2 linked regions of the Tardiphaga sp. 709 genome follow. The protein of the gene in region 1 binds, or shares a complex with, the protein of each later gene. Links are inferred from orthologs where the notes say so. Each region holds a gene or a part of one and is shown on either strand. Other genes may lie near its edges.

The links.
Region 2: the proteins of secA (region 1) and secY are in contact, whole or in part, in a crystal structure (PDB 3DIN), measured with the Thermotoga maritima proteins. The link is inferred for Tardiphaga sp. 709 from one-to-one orthologs. Residues at the interface, in WP_004082002.1 of Thermotoga maritima: Glu261, Ala262, Arg263, Lys300, Ala301, Arg302, Thr303, Ile304, Ile305, Leu323, Tyr324, Asp325, Pro326, Val329, Ser330, Tyr333, Ile336, Lys340, Phe345, Val349, Glu363, Phe364, Tyr374, Ser375, Gly376, Gly377, Glu393, Ile395, Thr482, Ser483; in WP_004081795.1 of Thermotoga maritima: Glu108, Gly109, Glu110, Glu111, Ala236, Glu237, Arg238, Arg239, Ile240, Thr241, Ile242, Gln243, Tyr244, Ala245, Arg246, Arg247, Val248, Thr249, Gly250, Arg251, Arg252, Val253, Tyr254, Gly256, Ala257, Ser258, Thr259, Tyr260, Leu261, Pro262.

Annotation. Positions count from the first base shown.
Region 1 is NZ_CP135529.1:3,152,456-3,157,766, forward strand. Bases 1,094-4,470 are described here. They hold secA (preprotein translocase subunit SecA), read left to right. Parts: upstream 1,094-1,423; coding sequence 1,424-4,270; downstream 4,271-4,470. Outside these bases: RSO67_RS15460 (peptidylprolyl isomerase), read right to left, coding at 117-1,055; RSO67_RS15470 (murein L,D-transpeptidase family protein), read right to left, coding at 4,474-5,311. UniProt on the Escherichia coli protein: Required for protein export, interacts with the SecYEG preprotein conducting channel.
Region 2 is NZ_CP135529.1:1,076,923-1,079,764, forward strand. It holds secY (preprotein translocase subunit SecY), read right to left. Parts: upstream 2,167-2,842; coding sequence 835-2,166; downstream 1-834. Other genes in the region: RSO67_RS05585 (adenylate kinase), read right to left, coding at 1-838; rplO (50S ribosomal protein L15), read right to left, coding at 2,317-2,802. UniProt on the Escherichia coli protein: The central subunit of the protein translocation channel SecYEG. Consists of two halves formed by TMs 1-5 and 6-10.

The sequences.
Region 1 (5,311 bases):
AAGCCCGGCAACTAAAACTCCGTCATGCCCGGGCTTGTCCCGGCATGACGGCGTATGTGTTACAGGCAGCAAAAAGCCCGCCCTCTCGACAGAGGGCGGGCTTTTCGGGTCCAGAATTACTTCTTGGCCGGGGCCATCTTGCTGTCGGCCGGCTTCGGCGCGTCCTTGGCGGCCGGGGCTGCCGGAGCAGCGTCCGTGGGCTTCGCAGCAGCCTGATCCAGCCGCTCAACCTTGGCACCTTCGCGCAGCTTGGTGACGTAGTCAGCCTGCGCCTTGCGCACCACATACTGCTCGATCTGCGGCTTCACCTGCTCGAATTCCGGCGCCTTGCGGTTGCGCTTTTCCTCGACCTTGATGATGTGCCAGCCGAACTGCGACTTCACGGGGTCCGAGATCTTGCCCGGCTCCAGCGCGAAGGCGACGGCGGAGAATTCCGGCACCATCTGGTCCTTGGTGAAGAAACCCAGATCGCCGCCATCAGCCGCGCCCGGATCCTTCGACTTCTTCTTGGCGAGTTCGGCGAAATCGGCGCCCTTCTTCAGCTCGTCGGCGACCGTCTTGGCCTCGGCCTCGCTCTCCACCAGGATGTGGCGGGCATGGACTTCGGCTTCGCCGGTGATCTGCTTGGCCGCGTCCTCATAGACCTTCTTCATGTTGTCGTCGGTCAGGGCTTCCTTGCCCTCGACGGCCAGGAGGTTGTCCATCAGCAGACGGTTACGGGCGAAGGCCAGCTTGGACTTGAAGTCCTCACGATCGGCGATCTTCTTGTCCTCGGCCGCCTTGGCGACGATCTTCATGTCGATCAGGAACGACAGCACATTGTCCTTCCGGGTCGCAGGATCCATCTGGGCAAGGCTCGGACCGAGTTCTTCCTCGGCAATGGTGACGTCGCTCTGACGGATTTCCTGGCCGTTGACCTTGGCGAGGACCGGATTGGCGTCCTGCGCGTAAACCGGGAAACTGGTGAGGAAGGCCACCGCAACGGCGCCAGTCAGGGCAGCCAGGGTGCGGCCCGGGCGCAGGCCCGGCTTAAGAGCGGGCGATACGAAGGTCATGGAAAATCCTTATCTCGGATAAGAGCCTGTTGGGGACGGCGGACACTCTCCCAAACGTACCGTCTTGGCAACGCGAAAACTCTGTCAAAATGATGAAATCCTTGAGAGGTTCGCGCCGTTGACAACCCCCCATACGGGCCATATCTCTCCCCGACCGGGCCGGTGGCGAAGGCGCGATTTCGGCCGCGCCGTGGTCATTGAACCCCTGATTGCCCTGCTCCCACTCATCTCCCGGGGTCTTGCTTTTTTGGCGCTCCGCACCGGGGTCCAGACAGCAATCCGCCACAGACTTTGGATATGACGAGGCTGGGCGACCGCTGCACCATTCCACGGCCTTCGGGCCGCATTGCTAAAGACAGGATTTCGTGATGATCGGCGCGCTCGCCCGCAAGTTCTTCGGCTCTGCCAACGACCGCCGCGTCAAGGGATATCAATCGCGTGTTGCCGCGATCAACGCGCTGGAACCTGAGGTCGCAGCGCTGTCGGACGATGCGCTCAAAGCGCGTACCGCCGAGTTCAAGGCACAGTTAGAGGCCGGCAAGACTCTCGACGATCTCCTCGTTCCCGCTTTCGCCACCGTCCGCGAAGCCGCCAAGCGCACCCTCGGCCAGCGTCACTTCGACGTGCAGCTGATCGGCGGCATGGTGCTGCATGAGGGCGACATCGCCGAGATGAAGACCGGCGAAGGCAAGACGCTGGTCGCCACCCTCGCCGTCTATCTGAACGCGCTCGCCGGCCAGGGCGTGCATGTCGTGACCGTCAACGACTACCTCGCCAAGCGCGACAGCGGCTGGATGGGTCAGATCTACTCGTTCCTGGGCCTCACCACCGGCGTGATCGTTCACGGCCTCGACGATGCCGAGCGCCAGGCGGCATATGCCTGCGACATCACCTACGGCACCAACAACGAATACGGCTTCGATTATCTGCGCGACAACATGAAGTACCGGCTGGAGGACATGGTCCAGCGCAAGCACTTCTATGCCATCGTCGACGAAGTCGATTCCATCCTGATCGACGAAGCGCGCACGCCATTGATCATTTCCGGCCCGCTCGACGATCGCTCGGAATTCTACAACACCATCGACACCTTCCTGCCCAAGCTTGAAAAGGTCATCGACTTCGAGGTCGACGAGAAGCAGCGCACCGTGACGCTGACCGAAGCCGGCATGGAGAAGATCGAAACGCTGCTGCGCGATGCCGGCCAGCTCAAGGGCGAGACGCTGTATGACGTCGAGAACGTCTCCGTCGTGCATCACATCAATCAGGCGCTGCGCGCCCACTCGCTGTTCAACCGCGACAAGGACTACATCGTCCGCGACGACGAAGTGATCATCATCGACGAGTTCACCGGCCGCATGATGCAGGGCCGCCGTTATTCGGAGGGCCTGCACCAGGCACTGGAAGCCAAGGAACACGTCACCGTCCAGCCGGAAAACCAGACGCTGGCCTCGATCACGTTCCAGAACTACTTCCGCATGTACAAGAAGCTGGCCGGCATGACCGGCACGGCGCTGACCGAAGCGGACGAACTGTTCGACATCTACAAGCTCGAAGTCGTCGAAGTGCCCACCAATGTCGGCATCGGCCGCATGGACGAGGACGACGAGGTCTATCGCACCCAGGACGAGAAGCACGCCGCCATCCTCGCCGAGATCGAGCGCGCCAATGCGCGGATGCAGCCGGTGCTGGTCGGCACCGCGTCGATCGAAAAATCGGAAGTCCTTGGCGAGTATCTGCTCAAGAACGGCTACAAGCTGATCGACTTCACCAAGCCGAAGGCGATGGACAAGCTCTACGCGGCCGCGCGTTCCGGCAAGCCGGCGAAACTGTTCGCGGTGCTGAATGCGCGCTTCCACGAGCAGGAGGCCTATATCGTCGCCGAAGCCGGCGTCCCCGGCGCCATCACCATCGCCACCAACATGGCCGGCCGCGGCACCGACATCAAACTCGGCGGCTCGGTCGAGATGCGCGCGCAGATCGAGACGGCCGAGATCGCCGACGAGGCCGAGAAGGCCGCCAAAATCGCCGAGATCAAGGCCGAGATCGAACGTTTCCGCGAGATCGTGCTGAGCGCCAAGGAAGTGGTCGAGATCGAGCCGGCCAAGGGCAGCAAGCCGGCCAAGACCGTCGAGAAGCCCGGCGGCCTCTACATCATGGGCTCCGAGCGCCATGAGTCACGCCGCATCGACAACCAGCTCCGCGGCCGCTCCGGCCGTCAGGGTGACCCCGGCCGCTCAAAGTTCTTCCTGTCGCTGGAAGACGACCTGATGCGCATCTTCGGCTCGGATCGTCTCGATACGATGCTGACGCGCCTCGGCCTGAAGGAAGGCGAAGCGATCATCCACCCGTGGATCAACAAGGCGCTCGAGAAGGCCCAGCAGAAGGTCGAAGCGCGCAACTTCGACATCCGCAAGAACCTGCTCAAATATGACGACGTGCAGAACGACCAGCGCAAGGTTATCTTCGAGCAGCGCGTCGATCTGATGCAGAACGACAGCGTCGCCGAGACCGTCAATGATATGCGCCGCGCCTTCGTCGAGGACCTCGTTACCAAACACGTGCCGGAGAACCAGTATGCCGAGCAGTGGGACGTGGCCGGCCTGAAGGAAGAGCTCAAACGCGTGCTCGACCTCGATCTTCCGGTGGACGAATGGGCCAAGGAAGAAGGCATTGCCGACGAGGAGCTGCTCAACCGTATCGAGCAGAAGGCCGACGAGCATATGGCCGCGAAGGTCGCCCAGTGGGGCCCCGACGTGATGCGCTACGTCGAGAAGACGATCCTGCTGCAGACGCTGGATCATCTGTGGCGCGAGCATCTGGTGATGCTAGATCACCTGCGTCAGGTCATCGGCCTGCGCGGCTATGGCCAGCGCGATCCGCTGCAGGAATACAAGGCGGAAGCCTTCAACCTGTTCGAGGCCATGATCTCCAATCTGCGCGAGGCCGTCACCGCGCAATTGATGCGCGTCGAGATCGTGCCGCCGGACGTGCAGCCCGAACTGCCTGTCATGGAAGCCCACAAGCTCGACTACAACACCGGCGAGGACGAAATGGCCTTCGCCAATGCGGCGTTGGCACCGATGGGCCAGCAGCAGCCCGCCGTCGCCCGCGATCCGAACAACCAGGACACCTGGGGCAAGGTCGGCCGCAACGAGGATTGCCCCTGCGGCTCCGGCAAGAAGTTCAAGCACTGTCACGGGCGGTATGCGTGAGGCGACCACCGGGTAAATCGCGAAGCCCTCTGAAATCCCTCCCCGTTCGGGAGGGATTTTTCTTTGAGCTGTTGGTTCCACACAGCCAAGCACTGCGACTGCAGGAGCTCGATGGCGTGCGACTGGTGAGTATCGTCAAACGCGTCAGCGACCACGGCGCCAATCACACGTGACGATATGTCTGCAGGGAGAGCGACGCGCGCCTAGCGCATCGCCGAGAAGCGGTCCGAAAAGGAATTCGCCGAGACCACCGGAGCTGCGCCAGACAGCACCGCGCCGGTGCCGCCGCCGGAAGCCGGAGCGGATGGTTCGGCCGACAGCGTCGGCTTAAGCGGCGGGCGCGCGGTGGCGACGAGCGGTGCGGGTGCAGCGGCCGGCTTCGCTGCAGCTACAGAAGCAGGCGTCGCAGGAGCAGGCGATGGACCAGCCTTGCTGGCGACGGCCTTCGGCTTCGCGGCCGGTGTCGGCACGGGAACGGCTGGCGCCGTAGTTGCGGTCGCGGTCGTTTCCGAGCCGCCGATACCGACCTTCTTGGCGAGATTGCTGAAGAAGCCACCATCCGACGAGGCCGACGCAACACGCGTGGAGGGCACGGCGACGACGGGTTCTTCCGATGCTGCGAACAGCGACGCCGAATAGGAGGTTGTCGCTGCAGCGGTAGCCTTCGGCGGATTGACGTGCGGCGGAATGGTGCCCGGCGCGCGCGAATAGGCAGCGGTCTGCACGCCCGGCGGCTCCGGATCCGACAGGCCGGTGGCGCCATCGGGCAGCTTAGAAGCAAAGACGCGATTCATGCCGCCGTCGATATCGGGACGGCGCTGTGCGACCGGCGTGCCCTTGGCAACCAGTTCGGCAATCTTCGCATCATCCTGTGCCTGCTTGGCACTGACGGCATCGGCGATCTCGGACGGGATCTGGTAGACCGGGCACTTGGCCGAGGCATTGAACACCAGCGGCTTGGTGGATCCTGCAGGCGCGGCCGGATCGAACACATACTTGTTCTCGCAGAACTCGACCTTCGGCTCCTGCCGCGTCACTTCG
Region 2 (2,842 bases), 2.1 Mb from region 1 along the record:
AAGACGATTTTACAGCCTTTTTGATCGCTTTTACCGCCTTTTTGACCGTTTTCTTGACAGTCTTTTTCACGGCCTTCTTGGCCGTCTTTGCCTTCTTGGCGACCTTTACCGGCGCCTTCTTGGCCTTCTTGACTGCCTTCGCAGCTTTTTTGGCCGATTTGGCCGCTTTCTTGGCCGGAGCAGATCCACGCTTGGCGGCAGCGGCCTTCTTGGCGGGCTTGCGGGCCGGCTTCTTCGCCGACTCATCGGCGGCGAGAATCGCTGCCAGCACGCGGTTGATCTCAGCCGTCACCTCTTCGATGGTCATCATGCCATCGATGGTCACCAGCTTCCGCTTTTCCGAATAGTAGTGGACCAGCGGCTCGGTCGAGGTGCGGTAGCTCGCCAGGCGCTTCGACAGCACTTCCGGCGTATCGTCGATGCGTACGGTCTCGCCGCGCTCCATCATCTGGGCGACACGGGCTTCGACACGCTGCAACAGCGCGCTCTCGTTGACGCGGAGCTCAACGGCAGCATCGAGATGAAGCCCCTTGGACTTCAGCAATGCATCCAGTGCTTCGGCCTGCGGCACGGTACGCGGGAAGCCGTCCAGGATGAAGCCGTTGGCGGCATCCGGCAGCTCGATGCGATCCGAGATGATCCCGATCACAATATCATCGGGCACCAGGCCGCCAGCGGCCATGATGTCCTTGGCCTTGAGGCCAACTTCGGTCTCGGCGGCCACGGCAGCACGCAGCATGTCACCAGTGGACAGCTGAACGATGTTGTGACGCTCGACAAGACGATGTGCCTGAGTTCCCTTGCCCGCCCCCGGCGGCCCGAGAAGAATCAACCTCATTTGCGCCGGCCCCTCAGCTTCGACTTGCGGATCAAACCTTCATACTGGTGCGCCAGCAGATAGCCCTGCACCTGCGCCACAGTATCCATGGTGACACTGACCACGATCAGCAGCGACGTGCCGCCGAAGTAGAAAGGCACCGAGGCGTAGGAAATCAGGATCTCGGGGATCAAGCAGACCACGGCGAGATAGGCAGCGCCGAGTACAGTAATGCGCGAGAGCACATAGTCGATGTATTCCGCGGTCCGCTCACCCGGGCGAATGCCCGGGATGAAGCCGCCATGCTTCTTCAAATTGTCGGCAGTCTCGGTCGGGTTGAACACGATCGCCGTATAGAAGAACGCGAAGAACACGATCAGCGACACATACATGATCAGGAACAGCGGACGACCATGGCTGAGCTGCGTGGTCAGCCACTGGAACCACTCCGGCCCCTTCCCTGCGTTGAAGCTTGCGATAGTCGCCGGCAGCAATAGCAGCGATGACGCGAAGATCGGCGGGATCACGCCCGAGGTGTTGAGCTTCAGCGGCAGATGCGAGGACTGGCCCTCGAACATCTTGTTGCCGACCTGACGCTTCGGATACTGGATCAGCAGGCGGCGCTGGGCGCGCTCCATGAACACGATGAAGGCGATCACGACCACGGCCATCACGATGACGACCAGGATCAGACCAGTCGACAGTGCGCCCTGACGACCCAGTTCGAGCATATTGGCGATCGCCGACGGAAGCTCGGCCACGATGCCGGCCAGAATGATCAGCGAGATGCCATTACCAATGCCGCGCGAGGTGATCTGCTCACCCAGCCACATCAGGAACATCGTGCCGCCGGTCAGCGTCACCGAGGTCGAGATCAGGAAGAACATGCCGGGTTCGCTGACGACATTGCCTGCGCCCTGCAGACCCGCCGCAATGGCATAGGACTGGAACGCGGCGAGGATGACAGTCAGGTAACGGGTATACTGGTTCAGCGTCTTGCGGCCCGCCTCGCCCTCTTTCTTGAGAGCTTCGAGCTGGGGCGACACGGTGGTCAGCAGCTGAATGATAATCGATGCCGAAATATACGGCATGATGTTCAGCGCAAAAATCGCCATGCGGTTGATGCCGCCACCTGCGAACATGTTGAACATGCCGAGGATGCCGCCGGCCTGCTGCTTGAACACCTGTTCCCACGCGGCCGGATCGATGCCGGGCAGCGGAATATAGGTGCCGAGCCGATAAACAAGCAGCGCACCCAGTGTGAACCAGATGCGCTTCTTCAGTTCATCGGCCTTGCCGAGGGCCGAAAAGTTGAGGTTTGCTGCTAATTGCTCTGCTGCAGAGACCATGTTTGGCTTTCTCCCGCGCCCCTTTCGCCATCATGCCCCGAAAGAGCGGGGCATGCAGCGGAGGCCGGACATTATTTGGTGCTCGGCATTGATAAAATCTACTGCCACATCACGCAAGGCCGCCCACAGACGCAGGCGATGCCGCAGATGTTACGCAGCTTCGCCGTCGGCCTTCTTCGGCGCGATGATCTTCACCGAACCGCCGGCCTTCTCGATGGCTTCGATCGCCGTCTTGGTGGCACCGTGCACTTCGATGTTGATCTTGGCCTTGATCTCGCCACGGCCGAGAACTCGCACACCAGCCTTCGAGCGGCGCAGAACGCCAGCCTTCACCAGCGATTCAGCGTTGATCACGGCCTTGATGTCGATGGTCTTCGCATCGATCGCGTCCTGGAGGCGGTCCAGGTTGATCTCGGCGTAATCGAGACGGAAGATATTGTTGAAGCCGCGCTTCGGCAGACGACGATGCAACGGCATCTGGCCGCCCTCGAAGCCCTTGATACGGACGCCCGAACGTGCGGTCTGTCCCTTGCCGCCGCGGCCCGCGGTCTTGCCCTTGCCGGAGCCGATGCCACGGCCGACGCGCATACGCTTCTTACGGGAGCCGGCGTTATCGGCGATATCGCTGAGCTTCATCGTTCTTTTCCCTGTTTCGCCCTGTCTTCCCGAGGCTTAC